4 regions of the Peribacillus suis genome follow, and region 4 is predicted to be linked to each of the others. Evidence: riboswitches for the same ligand, from Rfam matches in the RefSeq annotation. Region 4 holds a riboswitch; each other region holds the start of a gene.

Region 1 (5,762 bases), 1.4 Mb from region 4:
TCTTTCAAACATTTCCTTTCCGTTCGGGACATATCCGGCATGGCAGCAAAAGACCTCTTTAAAATCATACTGAAGCAGTTTCTTGATGGATTCCATGATGACCGGGATAGATTCTTCCCTTAAAACTAGCTTCGTTTTCGGCGTTACAAACAGGTCACCCGAAAACAGCATGCCATTACTATGGTTCAGGTAAACCATATGGTCCCTCGAATGCCCTGGCGTAAAGATTGGCTCCCATGTTTGAGTGCGTGAATGGACGACCCCTCCTAATGGTTCTGCCTTGAAGGCATCCCTATCTCCCCAAAAAACTCTACGGTAATCGGGATATTCTGCATCCTTTGCACAAATATCGAGGGACATCGGATGAATATAGATGGGAACGTTCCTATGTTCCTGTATCCATGCGGCCCCACCCGTATGGTCCTCATGATAATGCGTCAGCGCAACCATATCGTAATCAGCGGTTTCAAAGAATGGAGTAAGTTCCTTCAACAAGATTTTTGCCCCCGTATCAACTAACATGCCATCGGTTAAGAACACATTCACGCTCATGCCTGATTTGTTTCCTTCCGGTGTCCCTTTTACGCAAACCACATCATTTATCGTTTTCATTTCCAGCATGACTTTCCACCCCAATCATTTTTTTGGAAAAACTCATCATCCTTTATTTTCTAATTTACTTACAATAAATGTATTATCTCTCCATACTTTTTACAAGTATAATATTTTTTCTAATGATGGGAGTGATCAAAGTCCATATTCTTACGCAGACAGGCCATGTAAGATCCGGGACGTTCCGTGTAACTTAGCAAATGGCCACTATAATCTGGGCAAGTAGATCGTTCGATTCATAATCTTGATAAAATTCAAAAAATAATTGACATTACTGTATTTAACAAATAATATAGATTATATTAAAAAAATAATAAAATACTAAAATAGTAATTAACTTATCAAGAGTGACTGAGGGACCAGGCCCTATGACGTCCGGCAACCGCCCCACATCGGGAATGGTGCCCCTTCCTGCAGAATGAAATACCATTCTGAAAGATAAGACGGGATATAATTTCGCTGCCTCTTTCTGAATGATAGAGGTAGCTTTTTTATGTATAAGGAGGATAGCATCATGATTGAAATTCGTTCAGTTCGAAAGGAATATATCTCGAAGAATACCCGAGTTATCGGAGTGGATAATGTATCTTTAACCATTCAAACGGGAGAGGTTTATGGGATTGTCGGGTATAGCGGCGCGGGAAAGAGTTCATTGATTCGCTGTCTGAATCTTCTTGAGCGTCCGACCAATGGTAGCATCATCATCGATGGCGTCGACTTAACAACCTTATCAAGCCAGGATCTTCGCAAACAACGCCAGAAAATCGGCATGATATTTCAGCATTTTTCCCTAGTCAGTTCCAAAACGGTTTTTGACAATATCTCCTTCGCCTTGAAAGCCGCCCATCAACCAAAGGAGGTCATTACTAACCGCGTGCTGGAACTATTGGATATCGTTGGCCTTCGTGATAAAAAAGATGTTTATCCGGCTCAACTCAGTGGCGGACAAAAACAGCGGGTAGGCATTGCACGGGCCTTAGCGAATGACCCTACCGTCCTATTATGTGATGAAGCGACATCAGCCCTTGATCCAACCACTACGAAGTCGATCTTACAGTTGTTGAAAAAGATCAATAAAGAACTGGGCATCACCATCGTGTTGATCACCCATGAAATGGAAGTGGTCAAGGAACTGTGCCATCGTGTCTCCGTCATGCAAGATGGACGAATTATCGAAGATGGCCCTGTTTATGAAATATTTTCCCAACCCAAACAAGAACTGACTAAGCAGTTCATCAGCAGCGTGTTGGATTTTGAACTTCCTCCCCACCTTATAAGGGAAAACAAAGGAACGATTATCAAAATACAATTTGAAGGGCAAACCGCTGGTGAATCGATTCTCTCGGATACTCTACAAAACTATTCTGTCAGAGGGAATATCCTGCATGGGAAAATTGAATATATCCAGGATGTCCCTCTAGGAATCTTGATCATCGAATTGATTGGTGAGCCTGAAGAAGTGCAAGTAGCCCTTGAATACATAATAAGCCGGACCCAATCTGTGGAGGTGTTAAAGCATGTCACTGCTTGATTCCATCATCAATATTTTACCTGACCTTAATAAAGCCTTTCTGGAAACGATTTATATGGTCGGAATTTCCCTTGCGGTTGCCCTCCTGATTGGACTGCCTCTAGGAGTATTGCTGTTTACGACGACCAGGAATTTGTTCTTTGAACATATCACGTTGAATCGATCCCTCGGTTTCGTGGTTAATCTAGTCCGCTCGATTCCGTTTATCATTCTTTTAGTCGCTTTGCTTCCTTTAACCGAATTCCTTACCGGGTCAACGATTGGACCGCTAGCGGCTTCCGTTTCCCTATCAGTCTCCGCCATTCCTTTTTTCGCTAGGATCGTAGAATCTGCATTGAGGGAAATAGATAAGGGAGTGATCGAAGCCGCCATTGCAGTGGGCGCTTCCCCATGGATGATCATCAAGGATGTGCTTCTTCCTGAAGCAAGGCCTGGAATCATCCAAGGCGTGACATTAACGACGATATCACTCATCGGCTTCTCGGCTATGGCAGGAACAATCGGCGGAGGAGGAATCGGTGACCTCGCGATTCGTTTCGGCTATTACCGTTATGACAACACGATCATGATCACAACGGTGGTCGTTCTGATCTGTCTTGTCCAAATCATCCAAATGATAGGCGATAAGGCCTCTCACTATGTAAACAAACGTTAGATTCATGAATATTGACAATGACACTACATTAAACAAGGAGGAATTTTTCATGAAAAAAATCACTTCATTATTATCTATATGTGCATTAGCCCTTGGGTTGTCAGCTTGCGGAAATGACGATGCGACAACTAAAACGGAGGACAAAAAAGAATTAAAAATTGGGGCAACGACTGGACCTTATGCCGACATGGTCATAGAGGCCATACAACCCGGACTTGAAGACCTTGGCTACAAAGTGGACATCGTCGAATTCAGTGATTATATCCAGCCGAATAAATCACTTGGTAATGGTTCGATCGATGCCAACCTCTTTCAGCATAAAGTGTATATGGATAATTTCGCAAAGGAACATGATTTAGAACTCTCTGACCTTATTATTGTTCCAACGGCACCGATGGGCATTTACTCCACGGAATACAAATCATTGGCCGATATTAAAGATGGTGCGACCATCGCCGTTCCCAATGACCCAGTCAACCTCTCCCGTGCACTTAAAGTTTTATTGGATGAGGGCCTGATTGAAGTGGATCCGGATGTTGACCCATTAAGAATATCTGAGAAAGATGTAACAAAGAATCCGAAGAACATTCAATTCGAACCACTGGAATCGGCACAATTACCTCGTGCAACGGACAGTGTTGACCTATCGGCCGTTCCTGGTAATTTTGCGATTGCCGCCAAAATGGACCTTCAAGATGCTCTTGCTTTAGAAAACATGCCAGATACGTATCGCAATGTCGTGGCTGTAAACACTAAGGATAAAGACGCCCAATTTGCAAAAGATATCAAATCAGTTGTAGAAAGTGCCGAATTTGAAAAGGTGATTGATGACAAGTTCCAAGGCTTCGGTAAACCTGATTGGATGAAATAAGGAAACAGCAAGTATGGGTCTGCTCCTGTCTGGGGCAGGCCTTTACTGATTAACAATACCTATGAACGCAGTCATTGTTTTCTTTTCCGCTTTGCCCTTTTTGGATATAATGGAATGGAAAGAAGGTGAACATGATGCTTAATAAGCTTAAACATACATTCCCGAACTCCCTTTCAGATAAAAAAGATGCACAGGACATCTCGGCATATTTCTGGTTGGAAGATCCATTCGGCCATACAATTGGCATTCCCCGCTCAGACATATCGGCGGAGGAAATCCGTTTGCTTACGCTACTCTTTGACACTCCATCACTCCAAAGTCCAAACACCTCCACTACCCAAACTACTTGGAATGATTTTTTATTTGGGCCGCGTGCCTCCCAGCCCCTAACGAACTGGGAGAATGTCCGGTTCACCTACTTTAACCTTGCCCATGGGGATTTTTCACACGATCATTTCGAGGAAGCGATTCTCTCATTCGTACCATCCGATTCCATCCTGGTCTGGGAGAATGGAACGGCGGGAACCTTAATTGAATCAGACATGGATGAACCCTTATCGACGCATGATTTTCTCGCCATCTCATCCACACTCGAGAGTGACTTTTACGTGAAGATCAGGGTCTATGCCGGTCGATTTCACCCTGTCGATGAGGATCTTCATCACCATCTGATACAAGAGAGAAAATGTTTCACACTTTCTTTGCTCCATCTATCCGATGTTAAGGTGACGGAATTACCCAATATTATCCCCTACGCACTCATGAATGCCTGTACTGACATGGATAAAAGATGGTACATCAATGAATTGCTTGGCAAGATGCGGCAGGATTATGAATTGATCAAAACGGTTAAAACGTATATCGAATGTAATTCCAACGCCTCATCGGCAGCTAAACAACTTTATATCCATCGGAACAGCCTGCAATACAGGATAGATAAATTCGCTGAAAAAACAGGACTGGATGTACGGAATTTCCCGCATGCTTTGGCTGCCTACCTCCTCATTCTCTTAAATGAGCAAAAAGGATAATTATCCCTTTTGTGCAGTGTGCCCATATTTATTTCAGCATTGATAGAGTAGACTATAAATATCATTACGAATTTAGGAGTTTAAGAGGAGGAATAGTTCATGGCAGAGTTAGTATTGGATCATATCTTCAAGATTTATGATAATAAGGTGACAGCCGTTAAAGACTTCAACCTTAGCGTGGCCGATAAGGAATTCATTGTTTTCGTCGGACCCTCGGGGTGTGGAAAGTCGACCACTTTAAGGATGATTGCCGGCCTTGAGGACATCTCCCAAGGGGATCTTTTTATAGATGGCAAGCGGGTCAATGATGTGCCTCCAAAAGATCGGGACATTGCGATGGTTTTCCAGAACTACGCTTTATATCCTCATATGACCGTCTATGACAATATGGCTTTTGGACTGAAGCTAAGGAAAACGCCGAAGAAGGAAATCAAGCAACGCGTCCATGATGCTGCCAAGATCCTTGGACTTGAAGACTTCTTACAACGGAAGCCTAAAGCCCTTTCTGGCGGGCAGCGCCAGCGTGTGGCACTTGGAAGGGCCATTGTCCGGGATGCCAAAGTCTTCTTGATGGATGAGCCCCTTTCCAACCTTGATGCAAAACTTCGGGTACAAATGCGCGCAGAAATCGCTAAACTGCACAAACGGATCAATACAACAACGATTTATGTCACCCATGACCAAACAGAAGCCATGACCATGGCCACACGGCTTGTAGTCATGAAGGATGGCATCATCCAGCAAGTGGGCGCACCGAAAGATGTCTATGAAAAGCCTGTAAATGTCTTCGTAGGCGGATTCATCGGCTCACCTGCCATGAACTTCTTTACGGGTACCTTGCAGGATGGATTCATTCAAATTGGGGAGCAAACACTTGAGGTGCCCCCTTTCAAATTGGATACGCTTCGTAATCAAGGCTATATCGGAAAAGACATCATTCTTGGCATCCGGCCTGAAGATTTCCATAACGAAGAAACGTTCATTTCCGCATCGCCTACTTCAACTTTCACGGCTCAAGTCGATGTGGCCGAGCTAATGGGTGCCGAAATCATGCTTTATTCG
Region 2 (8,014 bases), 440 kb from region 4:
GCACCAAATGCGACAAAGGATAAACTCAAGATTCTTGCCCATGGCCTGATTTTTTCAGCTGCATATACATAGATGGACATGAATAGTGCCTCAACCATAAAAGCATAAATCTCAATTTGGAACGGAAGGGCCATAACTCTACCTATGACCTCCATAAATCCAGGCCATAAAAGAGAAAGCTGCACACCGGCAATTGTACCTGTCGGGATTCCCACTCCCAACAGAATCCCTAGTGTTTTGGTCCAGCGTTTAGCCATGACCACATATTGTAGATCTTTCGTCTTTTGATACATCAATTCCGCTGCCAGCATCATCATAGGTAATCCCACACCTAGAGTGGCAAATATAATATGTACGCCCATATTAGTCCCGAACATCGCCCTTGCCATTTGTAAGTGATCCATACTTATTTCCTTTCTAACCTAATTTATTCTTTTTAGCTTCTCCATACAAAAGGAAAATATTTAAAAAAGTTCCATGAATCCTCTTTATCTTTTGTTACTAACAGTTTTTTCCTTAGTTAAATATCATTTATTCTATCGAGGTAAATTGTAGGATATAAAATAGATGAACGACCTCGAAAAATAGCAGGTTTGTTGCTGGATGATATACCATAGGCTGACGCTGTTCCCCATTAAAAAAACAAAAAAACACCGTTCAAAGTGAACGGTGTAAGCATTTGAACAATATTGAAAATTTCATTGTATAAATAGAACAAAATAGGCTTCCTCTTTCCTCACTATCATTAAGGAAGTATGGAAGATATCGATCATTCATGTACCCTACTTTGTCGAATTTTATCATTTTAAGTAGATAAGTAGTTAATTAAAATGATATGCCGTTACAAGGTCATACCATACAAACAAGGTGAGTTTTCACTTTAAAAGCGCATGCATTTCCCTCAATGTTTTTTTATGATCCTGATTTTCACTCATAAAAAAAGACAACAAAAAAATATTTAACGATAGGATTTTATATTATCCTAATTTTCAATTATCTCAATGGTCATTTAACCAGTTTTCGTTCTTATCGTTTCTTTTCTTTATTCCAGTAGTCATATATAGCTTCTTTCAATACCCCATTTAGATTTTTTCCTTGCTTCGCTAACCATTCCGTCTGATCTATCGGTAATAGTAGTTTAAGGTTTATTCTTTCATTTGGCATTTCCACTTTTCTTATTTCTTTCAGAGTAATGCCCTCTTCAACATTCGGGAAGGATGTTTCATTCTCATGTACTATCTGAAAATCTTCATAGCCTTCTAGATCATATATCTCACAATATAGGTTAAGCTGGGGCAATCCTTCCCCCACTAAACCGCGCAGATGCATAATCGCACTGATTTCTTTACCATCTTCCAATTCTATTTCAATAATTAAATTTTCATTATTGCCGAATTTTTTTAATACTATTTCACTCACTATTATATCCAATTCCAATGTATACCTTGAATCTGTCTCGAATATATATATAGCACTATTAAACATAAAAACACTTTCGCCATCTATTTTTACTGACTTAACCTTGCGCATACACACTCCACTTTCAAGTATTATTCTCCATGAATTAAATGACGGTAATCATGATGATAAAGAAAATCTATAATTTAAAGTGATGCTCACTGTATTCACTATTCAACCATCAACCGTGATTCCAGATACTTATCCAACTTCTTTTTTACACGTTGGAGTGCATTATCTATTGTCTTTACTTGAACATTCAATTCTAGTGAAATTTCCAAGTAGGTCTGCCCGCCCATATACAAGTCCACGACTGTACTTTCCAGGTCACTAAGGAGTTCCGTTAATTTCAGTTCAATTTCACTGAATTCTTCTAATCCTATTAAAATGGCAACCGGATCCATCTGCTTTTGCTCAGGAACGACATCAATAAGAGCTTGCTCCGATTCCCCTTGGTAAATAGGTCTAAACAGTGAAACATAGGTATTCAATGGGGAATGCTTTTGTCTAGTGGCCGCTTTGACGGCAGTGATAATTTGTCTAGTAATGCAAAGTTCAGCAAATGACTTAAAGGAAGCCGAATTTTTGCAATCTCGATAATCCCGGATAGCCTTATACAGTCCAATCATGCCTTCTTGAAAAACATCTTCCTTATCTCCACCCGTTAGAAAATACTTCATTGCTTTAGTTTTGACAAGACCTTTATACTTCGTAATTAATTGATTCAGTGCCTCATCGTCACCATCTTGAAATTTGCCTATCAATATTGCATCTTCCATTTGTGTAGGGTTTTCTACTTTTTCCTTATCGAGGATCATACTCATTTTTATTCCTCCACTCACTTAGTTGAGCACCAAATAACTACAAGGTTGCGTTTTAGCTTCAAAATATTGGTAGAGCCTTATAATATTATAGTATCTCAGCTACATCATTAAAGATACCCTTAAATACCGACATTTTCCAACAATATTATATATTACCAACTATTAAATAGGAATATTGATTTATGAATTGTTTCATTTTATTAAGGTATTTATTCACAGTATAATAGAATATTTAGAAAGAACATAACCCGGATTAAGATCTGGGGTTATATTGGGCTATCAAAAGGTATAAAAAAAGACCTCGAAAAAATATCGAAGCCTTTTTATTCATCAATCTAGATTCTATTTCAATACCTTTTTACTGGATTCTTCCACGTGATCGGTTGGTTCACCCCAGCATTCAACATTCTTCAATCCCTTAATGTTACTTACATGGAAAACGGGATTCTTACCATCTTTCTTTTGCTTTTGATAATCAGCAAGGGCAGCGAAAGCTATTTTTCCTAGCAAGGCTATGGCTATCAGGTTTATGATGGCCATTGATCCCATTAGCAAATCTGCTAGATTCCATACAAACTCGAGCGAGGCCATCGATCCGAATATGACCATTCCAACGACTGCTGCACGATAAATATTTATCCAAACTTTTTTTTCATTAATAAAACTGATATTGGATTCTCCATAATAGTAGTTTCCAACAATTGAACTAAATGCAAATAAAAGTACAATAATAGCTAAAAATATACCAGCCCAAGACCCCAAATTCTCACTAAGGGCATTTTGCGTTAGAACAATTCCATCTGTTTCCTTCGACGAATACAGGCCGGAAAACAAGATGATAAAGGCCGTAGAACTACATATGATAAGCGTATCTACAAAAACGCCAAGTGACTGGATAAGACCTTGTTTTACCGGATGGGTGACATCTGCCGTAGCGCCAGCATTTGGAGCACTCCCCATTCCAGCTTCATTAGAGAACAATCCCCGCTTGATTCCGTTCATCATGGCTGCACCCAGTGCACCACTAGCAATTTCCCTCAATCCATCAAATGCACTATCAAAGATTAAAGCCAGAACACTAGGTAACTCGGTTATATTCATAATGATGACAACTAATGCTATTATTACATAAGCACCTGCCATGAAAGGCACAATGACTTCGGACACTTTAGCTACTACCTTAATCCCACCAAAAATGATTACAGCCGTAATGATTGCTAAAATAAGTGCAGTGACCCATTTCTCAACTCCAAAAGATGCTTGGAACGCACTTGTAATCGTATTGGCCTGAACTGAATTGAAAGCAAGTCCAAACGTCAATGAAATCAAAACTGCAAACGTGATACCCATCCAGCGTGCATTTAATGCTTTTTCCATATAATAAGCTGGACCACCACGGAATGCTTCTCCGTCTTTGACCTTGTAAATTTGAGCAAGTGTGCTTTCAATGAAAGCAGAAGCAGATCCAATCAATGCGATTAACCACATCCAGAAAACTGCTCCCGGACCACCCGTTGTGATGGCTATAGCCACACCTGCCAGATTCCCCGTTCCTACCCGGGAAGCCGTGCTGATACAAAAGGCCTGAAACGATGATACACCTTTCTTATCTGCCGTAGCACCTTCCCCTAGTAACCTAATCATTTCTTTCACCATTCTAAATTGTACGAATTTAGTCCGAAAAGAAAAATAAATGCCCATTCCAATTAATAATATAATCAGTATAGATGACCATAATAAATCATTTGTTTCAGTAATAAACTTTTCTACTATCTCCATTTTTAAACAAACCCACCTCTAATTATTTCAATACAATACCTTTAGAGTTCCCGCTTTTGCAAAATAGTAAACACTTAAGAATAAAGATGACTCCGTATATTGTATTTAATTATACTATTTTAATATTATTGAAGAAGGATATTAGTTTTTTGGAACATAAAAGAATTAAAGATTTCATCCACACTTTTCATTCGAAGTCACTTACCCTAAAAAAGCCCTGGCGACAATGCTCCAGGGCCAACATTCATGATTTTACATTCATGATTTATTGATACTCTTCCACCCATACTATTTTTATTTCTTCTTCGAGAACCCGGGAAAACCTATTAAAATGGCTATGATTCCTGAAATCCCGATTAAGACTGGATAGAAAGAATAGGGTAGGATACTGATAGGAGAGATGTGTGCAACACCGGCAGCTAAAAGTAGTTGTGCCCCGTATGGCAATAATCCTTGAATACTACAAGCGAAAACATCTAGTAAGCTGGCAGATTTCCTGGGATCAATTTCATACTTTTCGGCAATATTTTTTGCAAGTGGACCAGCAATGATGATGGATATGGTATTGTTTGCCGTTGAAAGATTCGTTAAAGCAACCAATCCCGCGATGCTGAACTCAGCACTTTTTTTTGATTTGCTTTTTTTCGTCACGAGGTTCAGTAGGTAATCTATTCCGCCGTTATGTTTGATAACCGAAACCATGCCTGCAATCAAGATCGCTAAGAAGGAGATTTCATACATCCCAGCCATTCCATCTCCTACTTTTTGAATAACCTCCATTGCATGATAACTGCCATCCGCTAAACCGATTATTCCAGCAAAGACAATGCCGATAGAGAGAACCAAGAATACGTTGATCCCCGCCAATGCTGCCACTAGAACACAAAGGTAAGGTAGAATTTTGACCCAACTGTAGGCTTCTCCAGAAATTGTAGCTTGTTCACCCATCGTCAGAAAACCAAGGATAACACATGTAATTACCGCAGCAGGTAAAACAATAAAAAAGTTCACTTTGAATTTGTCTTTCATTTTCGTTCCCTGTGTACGTACAGCTGCTATAGTCGTATCCGAAATGAAAGAAAGATTATCACCGAACATTGAGCCACCAATGACCGCAGCCATGGAAAGGGCAACTGAAATCTCCGTCTGTTCACTAATTCCTACTCCAATTGGTGCTAATGCCACTATCGTTCCCATACTTGTCCCCATAGATAATGAGATAAAGCAGGCGATAATAAATAACCCCACCATTAATAGATTTTGCGGAACGATCGAAAGTGCTAGATTCACCGTAGATGCTACGGCTCCCATCCCATTTGCCACTTCCGAAAAAGCCCCAGCCAATAGGAATATGACAACCATCAACATAATATTTGAATCCCCGGCACCTTTACAAAAGATTTCTACTTTGTGATTGAATGATTCCTTTCGATTCATTGCCAGTGCCACAGCAGATGCAATGGCAATGGCAACAATCACTGGAAATGTGTAAAAATCTTTTGTAATCACACCTGAACCTATAAATAATATCAAAAAAACGATAAACGGCGTTAAAGCCCATGGATTCCCTTTATTGTCTAAACTCATGATGTACACCTCTTTATTATTTTTGCATGGTATTGGATACTCTTTTTGGACTCTCTAAATTTTCCGGCATCCCTTCATTTTAATATAAGCATGATTATAAAATAGTAACAAACCATCAAGAACAGATTCCTATCCTATGAGTACAAAAAGACCTCTTCCATTTTATTACAAGAAGAGGTCTTTTAATCTATAAACACTCCTCTTATCTTTCAGGTCAATCGCCTGCTGGATTTGGCACAGCACTCTAAATAAGTCTGCTGCCGAGACATCTTCGGGCCAGTCCCTCAGTCTCTCTTGATAAGAAGTAAGAAATATTCATTTTTTTAAAGCAAATATAAGAGTACAGCATTTTAAGAGTTTTCGCAAGGTAAAGTATTAAAGATTTTTATAAACTTGTTGAATGCATTATTTTTTAGCTTTCGGGGCCTAAAGGTAGCTAGTGTGAAAGCACATGACACTTTTACTCTTCTACACTGATGGGTACCACTTTGCCATCTTCTACCGCTCCGACGACGACTTTTGCTGCGAATCCACCATTTTCGTCAATCGAAGGTATATTGTAAATTTTCTGTTCAGGTGCCGTGTTTGTCAGCCCATCCTGCATATGTTCACGGATGGCTTTCACATCCTCGACTGTTCCTGCCGCTTTCATTGCCTCCACAAAGGCATACATAGCAATGTAATTCAACCCCACTTCAGAACTGGCATCTTCCTTATAAATTTTTTTATATTTATCAATGAATGCCGGTGCTGCTTCTTCATTGGAGTCGATAAGCGGAAGCACACCAATCGAACCTTCCAATGTTTCGTATGAACCGGCAATTGGCTTCATTTGATCCAGTTTCGCCTGGTCCATGATAATGAAACCGCCTTTAAAACCTAGTTCTCTTGCTTGTTTTGCAACCTTGGCCGTAGGCTCCGACGCCCCACCGATGAAAAGGACATCAGGCTTTTCTTTTAAAGCATTTGTAACAGTCGTGAAGAAATCCGTTTCTTTAGAAAAATCAATTGAGGCATTATACACGACTTTACCACCCTGCTTTTCCCAATGTGGTAGTAGGTTTTCCGCCCAGTCTTTCCCGTACTGGGAAGATGGTGGCAATGCCGCGATTTTTTTGCCGAAGTTTTCCATTGCATACGTAGAAAACGGTTCAATATACCCTTCATAATTTGGCGGGATCCTTACTGTTAATGAATTTCCGCTTTCCGTGATAGCTGGTTCACTCGAATAGGCACCGATGATGAATTTCTCTTTTTCGTTAAAAACCTGTAGGGCCTGTATCCCCCCGCTATGAGGAGTGAAAATAATCGGAGTTTTGTATTCCTGGATTAAACGTTTAGCATTTGAACCCGTTTCATTCGGTAAGTACTTATCATCCAACGAAACCAGATTGAGCGTATATTTTTCCCCTTCCACTTCGAACCCACCGGCATCGTTGATTTCATTTACAGCCATCTCCATACCATTTAACGTTCGTTTTCCATATAAGGCTGCTGCTCCACTCAAAGGGCCGCTAAAACCGATATTGATAACATTCTTCCCTTTACTGGCCTTTCCTCCCCCACTTGATGCAGGGCTGTCTCCCTTGTTACACCCCACTAGTGCCGTTAGGACGAGTAATATCATTACAAAGAATACACTCAACTTTTTCATAAAAATCCCCCATTCATTTTTAAACTCTTATGCTCCGATATAGGCTTTCCGTACTTCATCGTTAGACAATAATTCTTTTGCGGTCCCTTCAACGACAATTTCCCCATTTTCAAAAACATATCCTTTATCTGCAATGCTAAGAGCCACATTCGCATTCTGTTCGGCTAGTAGAACGGTTATTCCTTCCCGGTTTATTTCTTCGATGACTTGGAACATCTGTTCAACAATCAAAGGAGCGAGGCCCACAGAAGGTTCATCTAGCATCAAAAGCTTCGGTTTAGACATCAAAGCCCTGCCAATGGCCAGCATCTGTTGTTGTCCACCACTCAAGCTGCCGGCCTCATCATGGAGTTTTTCTTTTAAAATAGGAAATAAATGATAGACATTTTCCAACGAGGACTTGATTTCCATCTTTTTTTTTCGATGTACGTAAGCTCCCATCTTCAAGTTTTCCTGGACAGTCATCTGAGGAAACAGTTTCCGCCCTTCTGCACATTGCACGATTCCAGCTTGGACATTCTTATCCGGAGCCCTACCTCCGATAGCCAGTTCCTCAAAATGAATTTCACCCTGAGCCAGCTTGCTTATTCCGCTGATAGAACGGAATGTCGTGCTTTTGCCTGCCCCGTTCGCCCCCAATAGAACGACAATTTCTCCCTTTTCCACTTCAATATTCACTTGCTTAATCGCAGTGAAGCTCCCATAACATACA
Region 3 (8,014 bases), 1.4 Mb from region 4:
ATGTTGATTTGGCCAATGATTGCCGTAGGCGAATTGATCAATGTCATGCAAAGGGGGAATGCATCTTTAGACCGTGTTCAAGATACCCTTTCCTATGAAGCCGATGTGAAAAATCCATTGAAGCCCGGGCAATCTTTGAACGGGGATGATATCGCGTTTCACCAAGTGAGTTTTACCTACCCTTCTTCAAAAGTGGTGAATCTGTCTGACATATCGGTTCAACTGGAACAAGGCCGCACTTTAGGGATTGTCGGTAAAACAGGAAGCGGGAAAACGACGTTCGTGAAGCAATTGCTGAGGGAATACCCACTGGGAAGCGGGGAAGTCGTATTTGCGGGAATGCCGATTGAACAGCTTGAACTCGGGGATGTCCGCGGCAAAATCGGGTATGTCCCACAGGATCACTTTTTATTTTCAAGGTCCGTGAAAGATAATATCCTCTTCGGAAAACTGGACGCCTCGGAAGAAGAGCTTGCAGAAGCAATCCGACTTGCAGATTTCGAGAAGGATGTAACGATGCTACCTAACCGGCTTGAAACGCTCGTCGGTGAAAAGGGGGTCGCTCTATCAGGAGGACAGAAACAGCGGATATCGATAGCAAGAGCCTTGATTAAAAATCCGGAAATCCTGATCCTGGATGATTCCCTTTCAGCCGTGGATGCTAAAACGGAAACGACGATCATCAAAAATATCCAAAATGAACGGGCGGGGAAAACGACAATCATCACGACCCACCGCTTATCGGCCGTTCAACATGCGGACCATATCATCGTCCTCGACAATGGGACGATTATCGAAGAGGGTACACATGCAAGTTTACTCAAGCAAGAAGGCTGGTATAAGGAGCAATATGAGCGGCAACAAGTTAATGAAGGAACGGAGGTCGGGGCATGAAGGTTGTAAAAAAACTCGTTCAATATGCTTCCTTTTACAAAAAAATAATCATCGGAGCACTGATCATGCTGGCCCTTTCCGTTGCCGCCGATTTAAGCGGTCCATTCGTCGCTAAAAAAATCATCGATTCTCATATAATGGGAATCGAATCATCTTGGCATGAAACGGAAAAAGGGCAAGATGCCGTGGAATACGAAAATCACTGGTACAAAAGGGATGCCTATTTTTCAAAAGGGGAAGAGAAAGGGAAAGAGGTCCGGGTGCTACAGGTCGGTAGCCAATTCGTCTTCGTCGATAAAGCGGTCCCGGTGGATGGGCGCCGCAGTTTAGATGGAAATACATTAGTCATTGAAAAAGGCGGAAAAGAAACGAGGTCGGCATTTGAACCCTTATCAACCCAGGAATTGATGGGGTTTTATCAACCGGAAATTCCAAGGATATTGGGACTCGTCGCTTTTTATTTCGGTCTAGTCCTCATTTCCTCCGTCTTTCAATACGGACAGAGCTTTTATTTACAGAAAGCCGCCAACCGGATTATCCAGCGGATGAGAAATGATATTTTCACCCACATTTCCCGTTTGCCAATCCGCTATTTTGACAATATGCCTGCTGGTAAGGTCGTTGCCAGGGTCACAAATGATACAGAGGCCATCCGCGAATTATATGTAACCGTCCTGGCCAATTTCTTTTCGAGTACGATCAACATCATCGGTGTACTCATTGCCTTATACATTTTGGATGCACGTGCGGGTCTCATGGGTCTCCTACTTGTTCCCATCATTATTATCTGGACGAAGGTATATCGTAAATTTGCCTCGAAATATAATCATATCATTCGGGAACGAGTCAGTGATATCAATGGGATGATCAATGAATCGATTTCAGGAATGAATATCATTCAAGCATTCGGACGTGAAAAGGAAACGAAACAGTCATTTGAAACCTTGAACCAAGATCATTACTTTTATCAAAACAAGATGCTTCATTTGAATTCCTTGACGGGGGGAAACTTGATTGGAGTCATCAAGGTTATCGCACTCATCGCATTTGTATGGTATTTTGGCGGGATGTCGCTTACAGCGACCTCAGCCGTTTCACTCGGGATGATGTATGCCATCGTCGACTTGATCAGCCGACTGCTTCATCCGTTACATGGAATCGTCAATCAGTTCGCGAACCTGGAACAGGCATTGGTTGCGGGGGAGAGGGCTTTCAGTCTGTTGGATGAGCCGGGCATTCAGGTCAGCGATCGAAACATTCCCAGATATAAAGGCAATGTGGCATTCGAACATGTATCGTTTGGCTATAAGGAAAATGAATATGTCTTAAAGGACATATCCTTTTCAGCTAGTCAGGGAGAAACGGTCGCATTGGTGGGCCATACTGGTTCAGGGAAAAGTTCCATCATGAATTTACTGTTCCGTTTTTATGACAGCAATGAGGGGACCATTAAGATTGATGGAAAGGATATTTTGGATATCCCCCATCAAACCTTAAGGGAACATATGGGGATCGTCCTTCAGGATCCTTACTTATTCACGGGAACGATTGCTTCCAATATCAGTCTAGGCCAGGAAAGGATCACAAGGGCCACCATAGAAAAAGCGTTAAAGGATGTTGGTGGAGATAAAGTGTTGCGGCATTTGCCATTAGGGCTTGATGAACCGGTGATTGAAAAAGGTGGGACATTGTCCTCGGGACAACGACAGCTGATTTCCTTTGCTCGCGCCCTGGCCTTCGATCCGGCGATTTTGATATTGGACGAAGCAACGGCGAGCATCGATACGGAAACAGAAGCCATCATCCAAGAAGGCATGGAAGTGTTGAAAAAAGGAAGAACGACTTTCATCATCGCGCATCGATTATCCACGATCAAGAATGCCGACCAGATTCTCGTATTGGATAAAGGGCGGATAGTGGAACAGGGGACACACGAAGGGTTGATGGAACAAAAGGGGAAATACTATCAAATGTATGAACTGCAGGCTGGACCTAATAAGGGGATGGCTGGATAGATTCATAATATGTAGGATGAGAAAGAAGAGGGGCATTTGCTCCTCTTCTTTCTCATTTGCTCATATAGATTACATTTCCTTGTAAACAAATTCTCGGTATTTTACAAACTCATTCTTCTTATTCTCGTTATTTAACCAATAGCTCAGTGCTCAATCCGATTATTTAGTAGAAACGGCCTGTCTTTCTGCACTTTTCTTAAGGGCTAAATCAAAGTCCCTGATCAAATCATCAGGATTTTCCAAACCGACGGACAAGCGAAGCAAGCTGTTCGTGATGCCGCGTTTTTCCCTTTCTTCTGCAGGCATGGCCGCATGGGACATTTTAGCCGGGTAAGATAGAATCGATTCGACGGCCCCGAGGCTTACAGCAAACACGGGTAACTCGACATGGTTTACAAACGAGCGAAAAATTTCTTCGCTTTCCAATTCGAATGATAGAACAGCTCCTGCTCCCCTGGCTTGATTTTCCTGGATGCCGTGTTGTGGGTGGTCGGAAAGACCAGGGTAATACACGTTTTTCACTAACGGTTGCTGTTTTAAATATTCCGCAATTCTTTCAGCACCTTTTTGAGAGTGCTCCATCCGGACGGATAGGGTTTTCAGACCTCTCATCACAAGCCAGGCATCCTGAACACCGAGCACCGCTCCAAAAGAGTTTTGGAGGGAACCAAGTCTATCGGCAAGGTCCGGGTCTTTTACGACGGCAAGGCCTGCTACGACATCACTATGTCCAGACAAAAATTTCGTTGCACTGTGCAGGACAATATCGGCCCCGAGGTTTAACGGCTTTTGGAGGGCAGGCGTCAGGAATGTATTGTCTACAAAGCTTAATGCGCCAATGCTTTTGGCGATATCACATACCGCTTTAATATCGGTTACTTTAAGCAAGGGATTGGAAGGCGTTTCAATATAGATTGCTCGCGTATTTGGCTGGATGGCCGCTTTTACACTCTCAAGATCCGTCATATCCACGAAGGTATGTTCGATGTTAAAACGGGTCAGCACGGTTGTTACCATTCGGAATGTGCCTCCATATACATCTTCAGAGATGACGATATGGTCACCGGCAGAAAGCAGGAGGAAAGCCGTTGAAATGGCAGCCATCCCGGATGAAAAAGCGAATCCGCGCGTGCCTTCTTCCAGTTCCGCAATGATATCTTCCAGTGCTTCTCGCGTCGGATTCCCGCTCCGGCTGTAATCGTATTTGCCAAATTGATCAATGTCGGTTTGATGGAAGGTGGAAGCATGCTGAATCGGAACACTCACCCCACCTGTTGTTGGATCGAATTTATGTTGGTTGTGTAGTAATTTGGTTTCAAAACTGAATTCTTGGTTTGTCATCGTATTGCCTCCTTTTTAACTTGAGCAAATGCCTGCTGCAGGTCTTCGATTAAATCTCCGCTGTCCTCGATGCCGACAGAGAATCGAAGGAGTCGATTGCAAACTCCATTTGCCGTTCTAACTTCAAGAGGCATATCGGCATGTGTCTGTGTCGCCGGATACGTGATGAAGCTTTCGACGCCACCAAGGCTTTCGGCAAATGAAATCAATGAAAGGGACTGTAAAAATGGGTTGACCACCGCTTCATCATTGACCCGGAATGAAATCATGCCGCCACGACCTGGATAGAGAACATCCGTTACACTTTCATGTTCCGTCAAATAATCAACGATAACCTTGGCGTTCTTTTCATGACGTTCCATTCTCAGTGCCAAGGTTTTCATCCCGCGCATCAACAACCACGAATCAAATGGGCTCAAGACCGCTCCCATACCATTATGGTGGAAAGCAAGGGACTCACATAACTCGGCGCCTTTTGCCACAATCAAGCCGGCCAACACGTCATTATGGCCACCTAGATATTTCGTTGCACTGTGAATCACGATGTCAGCACCAAGTAAGAGGGGCTGTTGGATGATCGGCGTGTAAAAAGTATTGTCAACAATCAATAGTAAATTGTATTGTTTGGCAAGAGCGGCGACGGCTGGAATGTCCGTTTGCTGCATAAGAGGGTTTGTGGGAGTTTCAATAAAGATGGCCTTTGTTTGAGGGGTGATTGCTTTTTCAATTTCCTCCAGGCAACATGTATTGACATATTCGCATTGTAGCCCCCATTTTTTAAAGCCATGCTCTAATAAACGATATGTACCGCCATATAAATCTTCGCTACTGATCCATGCATCCCCTGATTTGAATAAGGAAAGGATGGTGGCAATGGCAGCCATTCCCGAACTGCATGCATATCCTTGATCGCCATGTTCTAGTTTGGCGATCGATTGCTCCAATAGCTGGCGTGTAGGGTTTCCTGTTCGTGTATAGTCGAATCCTGTTGATTGACCAATTCCTTCGTGACGGAAAGCCGTCGAGAAGTAAACGGGCGGATTGACCGTTCCTGTCGCCGTTTCACTGCGGTTTCCAAGCTGAGCAAGATAGGTTTCTGTTTTGTACATAATTTTCACTGCTCCTTTTAGTTAAATAAAATAAAAAAAGTCTTCTTTAAGAAGAAGACTTGAATAAGTAGGATAGAGTCATTCTTCTTATCTTCCAAGTTACACAAACTTGTGGAATTAGCACCTTTTCATTGGTTTGAAACAAATGAAGGTTGCTGAGGTGTCATAGGGCCATTCCCTCTACCTCTCTCGATAAGAGTTTTGATTATTCAATTTCTTTTGAATTTACTATAAATATAGGATTCTGTCAAGGACATTCCTAATAGACGGTTATTTGGGACTAGCTATTATGGAACATGTATCAGATTTATCATTATAAAATTACGAATTCAACAGAGTAATAGAACCGGATTCAGATTAAACGGACTTTTCTGAAGGAATAGGTCATTTGTGTTCCGTTTTTTTTGCTTTACAATAATAAAGTTTGTACAATATATAGGGGATCATATAAAACGTCATTATTCATTACATATACATATTGTTTCTCAGTGGATAGTGCGAATATAGGAGGAGAACACATGGAATATAGAATCGAACGAGATACAATGGGGGAAGTAAAAGTTCCTGCTGATAAGTACTGGGGTGCACAAACGGAAAGAAGCCGTAATAACTTCAAAATCGGTTATGAAAAAATGCCGATTGAATTAGTTCATGCATTTGCTTACGTAAAACAAGCGGCAGCAAAAGTGAACTTTGAACTTGGCGATCTTTCAGAAGTGAAGAAGGATGCCATCGTTAAAATTTGTGGTGAAATCCTTGAAGGGACGCTTGACGAACATTTCCCACTTGTCGTCTGGCAAACAGGTAGCGGCACACAAAGTAATATGAACGTGAATGAAGTGGTCGCAAACAAAGGGAATAAATGGTTAGAGGGAAAAGGCGAAACTGAGATGCTTCACCCGAATGATGATGTTAACAAAGCGCAAAGCTCTAACGATACATTCCCGACAGCCATGCATATCGCAGCTTATATGGAAGTTGCCGAAAAATTGGTACCGGCCATTAAAGTGCTTCGTGACACATTCGAAGCCAAAGAAAAAGAATTCTGGGATGTCGTGAAAATTGGACGTACCCATCTTCAAGATGCGACACCACTAACTCTTGGCCAAGAAATCTCCGGTTGGAAAGCAATGCTTGATAAAGATTTGGCGATGATCGAAGAAAGTAGCCAAAAATTATTGAACCTTGCATTGGGCGGTACGGCTGTAGGGACTGGAATCAATACGAAAAAAGAATTCCCGGCACTTTCTGCTAAACAAATCGCAGCGGATACAGGACATTCATTTGTCACATCGGATAATAAGTTCCATGCTTTAACAAGCCATAACGAAATTGTTTATGCACACGGTGCTCTTAAAGCGTTGGCTGCTGATTTAATGAAGATTGCCAATGATGTTAGATGGCTGGCAAGTGGCCCAAGAAGCGGAATCGGTGAAATCGCCATTCCTGAAAATGAGCCAGGCAGCTCCATCATGCCAGGTAAAGTGAATCCGACCCAATGTGAAGCAATGACAATGATTGCGACACAAGTTGTCGGAAATGATGCTACAATCGGTTTTGCAGCAAGCCAAGGGAACTTTGAATTGAACGTTTTCAAACCGGTCATCATATACAACTTCCTGCAAACCGTTAAATTATTGACTGATGGCATTCATTCCTTCAATGATAACTGTGCGGTAGGAATTACAGCGAATGAAGATAAGATCAAAGAAAATGTTGATCGTTCTCTTATGCTCGTAACGGCATTGAACCCACATATCGGGTATGAAAAAGCGGCTAAAATTGCGAAAACTGCATTCAAAGACAACTCCACTTTGAAAGAAGCGGCGTTGAAACTTGAATTCCTAACGGAAGATGAATTCAAAGCATGGGTTGACCCTGCTAACATGGTCAATAAATAATCAACAGGTAAGCATCCTTCCTCGCATGTAGGGAGGATGTTTTAATGTGTTAAAATGATGGAATAAACGAATACTTAAACTAGATAAATCGAACAGGAGGAATGGTCATGTCTTTATGTCCACTATGCAATGGTCTTAGAAAAATGCATTTGGAATGCCCTAAATGCAGCAGTGACCTTGAAGATCAAGGGAAATTGATGGATTATGCCGATGATTACAGTGCTTATATGGATATTGATACATTGAAAAAAAATGACGGTTTTCCCGAATCCCTTCAAAAGGGACAATGCCCGCATATTATGAAGTGCCCCAACTGCGGACACGATGAAGTGATTTTGGTACAGGAATAGAGTTCTTGAATAATAGGGTGAGATCTAAGAATAATTAATGATCGAGACTTTTTCATAAAAATGAGAAGTCTCTTTTTTATGTGGATCATTTTTTCATGAAAAGGAGGTTACCTAAACTTGGATTTGGAAATTCATAGTGGAAAAATAGAGGGATAGTGGGCTTGTCTCGCCGTATAATGTTATGGTAGTGAGTTATTCGTCGAGAATGGAAAGTAGGGTGGTATCCTTGGCAATGCTCTTATTGGTTATGATTTACTTGGCTTTCATAAGCCTGGGTCTTCCAGATTCCTTACTGGGTGCTGCCTGGCCGGTCATGCAGTCTGATTATGACCAGCCACTGGAGACTGCGGGCTTACTTTATATGATTGTTGCAGCAGGGACCATTTTCTCAAGCCTGGCTAGCG
Region 4 (8,014 bases):
GAATTATTAAAGCGGGGCTATCTTCCAAAAGAATCTGAAGTTGAAGATCTTGCTGACATCACATTCGAATACCTTCTTGAAAAATGCATTATTGATGAGGAAGTCGATGAATGATGTATCATCAATCAATGGGCAGTTTTCTTGCCATTACTCCTTAAAATCAACCAAAAAGACGGCGGGTTTCCGCCGTTTTGCTGCGTTCCACCGATCACTTAAAGAGTGTTATATCCTACTTCCTGCAGTAGATAAAGAAGTTCTATTTTCCTAATATGGGGTTGGTATGTTATAGTAATTGGGAATGTCATTTCAACCACTTCAAGGAGGGAATTTTAAGAATGAGCGTACATATTGGTGCTAAAGAAAATGAAATTGCGGAAACGGTTTTGCTTCCTGGGGATCCGTTACGTGCAAAATATATTGCTGAGACGTTTTTAGAGGATGCTAAATTATACAATGAAGTTCGTAATATGTTTGGGTATACAGGAACTTATAAAGGAAAACGCATTTCCGTTCAAGGTACAGGAATGGGTGTCCCTTCGATTTCGATTTATGTAAATGAATTGATGAATAGCTATAATGTCCAAAAACTTATCCGGGTTGGGACAGCTGGTGCCATTCAAAAAGATGTGAAGGTCAGAGATGTAATCCTGGCTATGAGTGCCTCTACAGATTCACAAATGAACCGCATGACATTCGGTGGCGTTGATTTTGCTCCTACTGCTGATTTTGATTTATTGAAAAAAGCTTATGATGCAGGGGTGGACAAAGGGTTGCAATTGAAAGTCGGAAACGTATTTACCGCAGATCAATTCTATAATGATAATAGTGAATTGGAAAAGTGGGCCAAGTACCAAATCCTTGCTATAGAAATGGAATCGGCTGCATTATATACACTTGCTGCTAAGTTTGGTCGTAAAGCATTATCCGTTTTAACGATTTCCGACCATCTTTTAACAGGTGAGGAAACAACCTCCGAAGAGCGCCAAACAACATTCAATGAGATGATTGAGGTTTCTTTAGAGGCAGCGATTCAAGACTGACTATAAACGTTATCATTTACGGGTAGCCAGGAATAGAAGAAACTAAGATATTTAGTTTCTTCTATTCCACGGAGTCCGTATTTTTGCACGTAAATAGAATGTGGATAAAGAATTGGTCTCTATAAGAAAGCTGGATTGGAGCAAGATGGTAGGCACTTACATATCATTCAAAAAATTTGATAACTAAAGTTTTCCGATTTGCTAGAAAGCTGATAAAATAGGATGTATTAGTTAATATTGTCATGAAGAATGAAAGTGGTGAGGCTTCAGTGGAAGAAGAAAATCAACAACAGCCCAAAGATGAAGGCAAAATTGTGAAAATAAAAAAGTTTACGTTTATTATGGGGATTTTCTTACTCATATTTTTGACAGCAGGGATAACTACAATCGCGTTGACCTTTGGCGATGAAAAAGTAGAGTCACTTGCACCGAGTAATCATCCTGAATTTGAAAAGTTATATTCTACATATGATACGATTAAAGATAATTATTATGAAGAAATCGATGAGAACACGCTCGTGGATGGAGCTATAAATGGAATGATAGAATCGTTGGATGATCCTTATTCCTCTTATATGGATAAGAAAGAAGCCTCCAGTTTCCATGAGAGCATCTCTTCTTCCTTTGAAGGAATAGGTGCTGAAATCCAAGAGAAGGATGGACAGATCATGGTGGTTTCCCCTATTAAAGGATCACCAGCTGAAAAAGCCGGAGTCCGGCCTAATGATATTATACTAAGTGTCAATGGCAAAAGCCTTGATGGCTTAAGTTCTTCGGAAGCTGTCTTGAAAATCAGGGGGAAAAAGGGAACAAAAGTGGAACTTGCCATTTCAAGGGCGGGTGAAAAGGAACCGATTACTTTGTCCATTAAGCGTGATACCATTCCGATTGAAACGGTTTATTCAGAGATGCTTGATGATGGGATTGCCAAAGTGCAGGTTACAAGTTTTTCTGAGCATACGGTGGAAGAGCTGAATACGGCACTTGAAGACATGGATAAAGAAAAGATGAAAGGCCTAATATTGGACTTACGTGGAAATCCGGGTGGATTGCTTGACCAAGCGATCGCGATGGCAAACTTATTTATCCCGAATGGGGAAGTCATCCTTCAGGTCGAGGATCGAAAAGGAAAAAGAGAAGTCTATAAATCCCAGAATAATGGTGAGTTGAAGCTACCAGTGGTCGTATTAATTGATGATGGAAGTGCAAGTGCATCTGAAATCGTTGCCGCCGCTGTTAGTGAATCTGCGGGTATTCAGCTTGTAGGGGTAAAATCATTCGGGAAAGGGACCGTGCAAAAAGCCGCAGACTTTGATGATGGTTCCAACTTTAAGTATACAGCACAAAAATGGCTGACTCCGAAAGGCAATTGGATCCATAAAAAAGGGATTGAACCGGATATAAAAGTCAAGCTTCCCGAGTATGCCAATCTTCCATATATCTCTCCTGATAAAGGATTGAAAGTATCGGATTCCTCGAGTGAAGTAGAAGCAGCGGAGAAAATGCTGAAAGAAGCCGGGTATAATCCAGGAAAAGTGGATAAGTATTTCGATGAAGAAACAAAGGTAGCGGTCAAGGAATTCCAAAAGGATCATAAGATCAAAGAAACAGGTGTCATTAAAGACGATACAACCGTTAAATTGATGGAAGTCATTAGGGATAAAATCCTTAAAAATGATACTCAAGTGAAAAAAGCGGTGGAAGTATTGAAAAAGAAAATCAAATAATCTTTTATAAAAACAAGCGGCCCATCAGCAAGCATTTATTGCTGATGGGCCGTTTTTCGTATGCTTGACTTAGGTGTGTGTGTAATCCATAAGGTGACCATGGAAGAAGTACCAATGGGTGGGGAATGGAAGGGTATCCATGATGAAGTAGAATTTGAAGAAAACGAGCGGTAAACCCTGCTTGAGGAACATGAACTTTCATACAAGGCTAAGAATGATTACTACCGAAAAGCGGCAGAAAAATCAAAGAAGGCTAGATGCCACTCTGACTAAATTCTGCGATTATATCTATCAAAAAGAACCTCGTCAGAATAAATATAACAGGAGCAACTGAATGGGTTTCCAAGGTTAATCGTGAAAAGAATGAAGGGGCTGTCTAATAAGTCCTTATTCCAGTGAATTTCGCAAAAACAAAGAGGCAGAAATGTTGTTAAATCAACGTTTCTGCCTTTTACTATTTATTCAATTTCGGTGTGTAATTACACCTTTTGGGACAGCCCCTTGATTAATCCTTTATAAATAATTTCATTTTACAAAAAGCGGGATATTACTCCTGTAATCAGGTGAAATGATGCCATTTTCGGTAATGATGCTTGTAATAAGAGAATGGGGCGTAACGTCAAAAGCAGGATTGAATGTCTTCACGTTTTCTGGTGCTATCCTGACTCCTTGTATAGAAGTGATTTCATCCCCATTCCTTTCTTCGATTGGGATGGAGATACCCGACTCGAGAGATAAATCGAATGTACTTGATGGTGCTGCTACATAGAAAGGAATATCGTAATGCTTAGCTAATATCGCCAAACCCAATGTACCAATTTTATTGGCTGTATCACCGTTTGCCGCAATACGGTCTGCTCCGACTATAATGGCTTCGATTTTTTTATGATGAATGGTGTGGGCTGCCATATTATCCGAGATTAATGTAACGTCCACTCCAGCTTGCATAAGTTCCCATGCGGTGAGTCGTGCCCCTTGCAAGACAGGTCTCGTTTCACAGGCATAGACCTTTATAGGAAAGGTTCTTTCCTGGGCCAGGTGGAAAGGTGCGAGGGCTGTTCCGTACCGTGCAGTGGCTATCCCCCCAGCATTACAATGGGTTAAAATAGAATCACCCTCGTTGAATAAAGACAATCCGTATTCACCAATTTTTCGGCACATCTCCACATCCTCTGAAAATAGCTTTTTTGCTTCAGCAACAAGAGCGCTTTTGGCTGAAGCGATGCTATTGGCTGCTTGTAGAGTATTCTCCATTCTTTTCAGTGCCCAAAAAAGGTTGACCGCTGTTGGTCTTGAAGAAGCGAGTGTAGTAACATGTTTCGTGACATTGTGTTTAAATTGCCATAAATCCGTGGTATTTTCCTGGATTGCACCAAGAGCAACGCCAAATGCTGCAGTTAGCCCGATAGCGGGGGCACCACGGACCTTCAAGGTCAAGATGCTGTCATATACATCTTTAACCGTAAAAAGTTCAATGAATTCTATTTTTGATGGCAAGGCCTGTTGATTCAATAAGGTAATATGGGTATCATTCCATTGGACGGAATAGGGTAGTGGCGTTGTAGTTGTCATATGTATATCTCCTTATAGGGCTGAATAGGAAGGCAATGTATATTGCTTTACGGCTTCTATCACTGCTGGAATATTCAGTTCTTTCCGATTTTTGATTATATGGGCCCCGATTTTCAAGGTAGCCGTTTTAGCTGTAATTCTAGTTTCTTTATTCTCAATGCCATTTAAATCAGCAACATGAGATAGGCCAATGGTTCTTCGAATTAGTTCACATCCTGCAAAGCCATATGCATCACCTTTAAACTTGTTGAGTACATATGGAAGATAACCTTCGATCTTACTGTAAGGACTTTTATTTTCAGAATTCCACAGGTTCGTATATGTTTCTTCAAATGTATTCCAAAATTCCTGAAGATGAGTAAAGATTTCTTCCTTCCCAGTGGCCTCGCGTGTTACTGCCTGGAATAGGAGATTCGCCATGTATTGTCCAAGGTCAAATCCAACAGGACCATAAAAAGCGAATTCAGGGTCAATTACCTTTGTTTCTGTATCACTTGCAAATATACTTCCCGTATGTAAATCGCCATGAAGAAGGGCCTCCTGCTCGGATTCGAAGCTTTGTTTTAACTTAGCCACTTCCAGTATTAAATCAGCATCTTTCCATATAGACTTGGCAGCCTCCAGCAACTCAAGCTCAAACTCGCCTGGATGTTCCTCCAAAAAAGGATCCGTGAAAATGAAAACCTCAGTAATCTTGCAGAGTTCTGGATTCGTGAAGTTCCGGGCAACCTCTTTTTTCGCTGCCGGTTCCAAATGAAAATCAGACGTATAAAAAGCGGTCTTTGCAACAAATTCACCAATGTGTTTGGATAATAGAGGGAAATGATCTCCTTCAATTAATCCGGTCCGGGCGATTTTCAAGTGTGATAAATCTTCCATGACGGTGATTGCAAGCTGTTCATCAGAATAATAGACTTGTGGGACAAGTTCGGGACAATAGCTTCTGAATTGAATTAATGCATTCGCTTCGATAGCCGATCTTTTTAAAGTCAATGGCCAGCTTTCACCAAGAACCTTTGCGTAAGGAACTGCTTGTTTGATGATGACTCCTTTATTTGTTACGGGATTTGTAACGTGAAAAACATAATTTAAATTTCCGTCACCGATTTCATTACATAGTAATGAGTCATCTGAATGCAGTAACCCAAGTTTCTTCGTTAGGTCAATTGCCGTTTCGTTTGTCAATAGCTTGAAATTTGATGGTTGAGTCATTGTTATCCCTCCAAGTACATTAAAAAATATGAAAAAGCCCCTTTCCCATAGAAAGAGGCAGAAGCTTCACTTCGAACCTCTTATCTCCCAGAAAGAATTCTTTCTGGTGGATTTGGCACCGTGCTCTGTGGATATAATCCGGCGGAATTCCCGCCCCATTTCACAATGGTATTACAGTCGGTTGCTGGGCTTCATAGGGCCTTTATCCCTCAGCCTGCTCTTGATAAGAGTATTGTATTTATTTTCAGAAAATTAATCTCGAATGAATGATATCAATATTTCAAATAGTTTGTCAATGGTAAATTAATAAAACTCGGGCCGCCGATCTTCGAAAACGGGTATTTTATTTCTTGCTTCTCCTACTTTTTCTAAGTCAAGGGTGCCGAGTAGAAGTTCTTTTTCTTCACCAGCCTCACAAATGATTTCTCCCCACGGGTCGATGATGATGGAATGTCCGGCAAAATGATTATTTTGGTCAGAACCGGAACGATTCACAGCCACAACGAAGGCTTGATTTTCGATTGCCCGGCTGATTAACAGTGCCCTCCAATGGTGGAGCCTAGGCTTTGGCCACTCGGCGGTCACGAAGATAACCTCCGCACCTCGTACCGTATGGGCCCGTTGCCATTCCGGAAAACGGATATCATAGCAAATGAATCCGGCGCAAATCTTTTCATCGAGGGAGAATAAGCCATCTTTTTTGCCAGGTTGTAAGTAATGGTGTTCATCCATCAATTGAAACAGATGGAGTTTATCATATTCTTTAACCAGTTTGCCTTCTTTATCGATGATGAGCATTGTGTTATAGATGCCTTCCTTAGTTTTCTTTGCAATCGAGCCACCGATTATGTTAATGTGGTGTTTTTTTGCAAGGGCTTTTAGAAAGGTAATGGTTTGTTCTGCTTCTTCGTCTGCAATTTCATGTAATCTCGTTAAGTCATAGCCGGTTGTCCATAGTTCCGGCAGCATGACGATGTCCGGTTTAGACTGTACAGCTTTTTCAATCCATTGTTTTGCCACCTGGAAATTTATATCTGGCTGTCCAAAGGCAATGTCTATTTGTAAACAGGCGATTTTCCATTTCATCATTTAAAACCTCCATATGTAAAAAAGTACTTTACAAGATTAAGATAAACATATATCATTTGTGACTATAATTTCAAGAAATTTCAGAGAAGGTGCAAAGATGGTGCAATTCGAAAAATCCAGACTTCTTCAAGAGCTTCCAAAGCAGTTTTTTGCTTCTTTAGTCGAAAAAGTTAATAACATAACATCAGAAGGCAAGGATGTCATTAATCTTGGGCAGGGAAATCCAGACCAACCGACTCCTGAACATATCGTGAAGAGCCTGCAGACAGCAGCAGGAAATTCCATGAATCATAAATATTCTCCTTTTAGGGGGCTTCCCTATTTAAAAGAAGCTGCGGCCCTCTTTTATGAACGTGAATATGGCGTCAAGCTAGATCCTAAAACGGAAGTGGCGATTCTTTTCGGTGGAAAGGCTGGTCTAGTCGAATTACCGCAATGCTTGTTGAATCCAGGCGATACAATTTTAGTGCCTGATCCGGGCTATCCAGATTACCTGTCAGGTGTAGCGTTAGCCCAAGCTAAAACGGAAATTATGCCCTTGACCGAAGAAAATGATTTTCTTCCCGATTATAAGGAAATAGATAAAGAGGTTTTTGACAAAGCGAAGATGATGTTCTTGAATTATCCCAATAATCCCACAGGAGCATCGGCGTCAGCAGAATTCTTCGAAGAAACGGTTTCCATGGCAAAAGAACACTCAATATGTGTGGTCCATGATTTCGCATATGGTGCAATTGGGTTCGATGGGAAAAAACCGGTAAGCTTCCTTCAAGCAGAAGGATCAAAAGAAGTGGGGATAGAAATTTACACCCTTTCTAAAACATATAACATGGCGGGGTGGAGGGTTGGCTTTGCGGTTGGCAACCAGAGTGTCATCGAATCGCTTGAATTATTGCAGGATCATCTTTACGTCAGCCTTTTTCCCGCAATACAAGAAGCCACGGCATGCGCTTTACTGGATTCACAAGAGTGTGTGAAGGAACTCGTGAACATGTACGAAGGACGACGAAATGTATTTATCGAAGGGTTACGATCCATTGGATGGGATGTCCAGGCTCCAGATGCTTCCTTCTTTGCTTGGCTAAAGGTCCCTGAAGGATATACTTCAGCGAGCTTTGCAGATCATTTACTGGCACATGCCCATGTAGCAGTTGCACCAGGAAATGGTTTCGGTGAATTTGGTGAAGGATACGTCAGGGTGGGACTTCTCACTTCAGAAGACAGACTCCAAGAAGCGGTAGAAAGAATTCGTACATTGAATATATTCAAAGAAAATCAGTGAGATATTGAATAGTTTGAACATTATACCTATTGACAAAGTATGAATTGCGTGAAAGAATATAAAAAAGAATTCTAAATTTTTAGTTAAGATAC

Evidence for each region. Region 4 has a riboswitch for S-adenosylmethionine ahead of mtnK (S-methyl-5-thioribose kinase). Riboswitches for the same ligand answer to the same signal wherever they lie in the genome.
Region 1: another riboswitch for S-adenosylmethionine. It lies ahead of AC503W_RS04760 (methionine ABC transporter ATP-binding protein); the one in region 4 lies ahead of mtnK (S-methyl-5-thioribose kinase).
Region 2: another riboswitch for S-adenosylmethionine. It lies ahead of AC503W_RS09315 (Na+/H+ antiporter NhaC family protein); the one in region 4 lies ahead of mtnK (S-methyl-5-thioribose kinase).
Region 3: another riboswitch for S-adenosylmethionine. It lies ahead of AC503W_RS04710 (methionine biosynthesis PLP-dependent protein); the one in region 4 lies ahead of mtnK (S-methyl-5-thioribose kinase).

Annotation. Positions count from the first base shown of each region.
Region 1 covers NZ_CM182019.1:962,955-968,716, reverse strand. Annotated here, with positions in the region: gene AC503W_RS04765 (MBL fold metallo-hydrolase) at 1-621, opposite strand, end outside; SAM riboswitch class I at 948-1,057, shown strand; gene AC503W_RS04760 (methionine ABC transporter ATP-binding protein) at 1,127-2,143, shown strand; gene AC503W_RS04755 (methionine ABC transporter permease) at 2,130-2,798, shown strand; gene AC503W_RS04750 (MetQ/NlpA family ABC transporter substrate-binding protein) at 2,848-3,669, shown strand; gene AC503W_RS04745 (PucR family transcriptional regulator) at 3,801-4,700, shown strand; gene AC503W_RS04740 (ABC transporter ATP-binding protein) at 4,800-5,762, shown strand, end outside.
Region 2 covers NZ_CM182019.1:1,895,899-1,903,912, reverse strand. Annotated here, with positions in the region: gene AC503W_RS09335 (cytochrome ubiquinol oxidase subunit I) at 1-404, opposite strand, end outside; gene AC503W_RS09330 (hypothetical protein) at 1,027-1,530, opposite strand; gene sigH (RNA polymerase sporulation sigma factor SigH) at 1,629-2,282, opposite strand; gene AC503W_RS09320 (alanine/glycine:cation symporter family protein) at 2,625-4,061, opposite strand; gene AC503W_RS09315 (Na+/H+ antiporter NhaC family protein) at 4,356-5,648, opposite strand; SAM riboswitch class I at 5,848-5,952, opposite strand; gene AC503W_RS09310 (ABC transporter substrate-binding protein) at 6,109-7,302, opposite strand; gene AC503W_RS09305 (ABC transporter ATP-binding protein) at 7,330-8,014, opposite strand, start outside.
Region 3 covers NZ_CM182019.1:953,025-961,038, forward strand. Annotated here, with positions in the region: gene AC503W_RS04695 (ABC transporter ATP-binding protein) at 1-894, shown strand, start outside; gene AC503W_RS04700 (ABC transporter ATP-binding protein) at 891-2,909, shown strand; gene metC (cystathionine beta-lyase) at 3,069-4,250, opposite strand; gene AC503W_RS04710 (methionine biosynthesis PLP-dependent protein) at 4,247-5,359, opposite strand; SAM riboswitch class I at 5,444-5,558, opposite strand; gene fumC (class II fumarate hydratase) at 5,878-7,260, shown strand; gene AC503W_RS04720 (hypothetical protein) at 7,368-7,610, shown strand; gene AC503W_RS04725 (MFS transporter) at 7,837-8,014, shown strand, end outside.
Region 4 covers NZ_CM182019.1:2,333,940-2,341,953, reverse strand. Annotated here, with positions in the region: gene AC503W_RS11340 (YozD family protein) at 1-114, shown strand, start outside; gene deoD (purine-nucleoside phosphorylase) at 336-1,040, shown strand; gene AC503W_RS11330 (lmo1851 family serine protease) at 1,310-2,767, shown strand; gene mtnA (S-methyl-5-thioribose-1-phosphate isomerase) at 3,293-4,339, opposite strand; gene mtnK (S-methyl-5-thioribose kinase) at 4,352-5,557, opposite strand; SAM riboswitch class I at 5,629-5,781, opposite strand; gene AC503W_RS11315 (carbon-nitrogen family hydrolase) at 5,855-6,637, opposite strand; gene AC503W_RS11310 (pyridoxal phosphate-dependent aminotransferase) at 6,738-7,922, shown strand.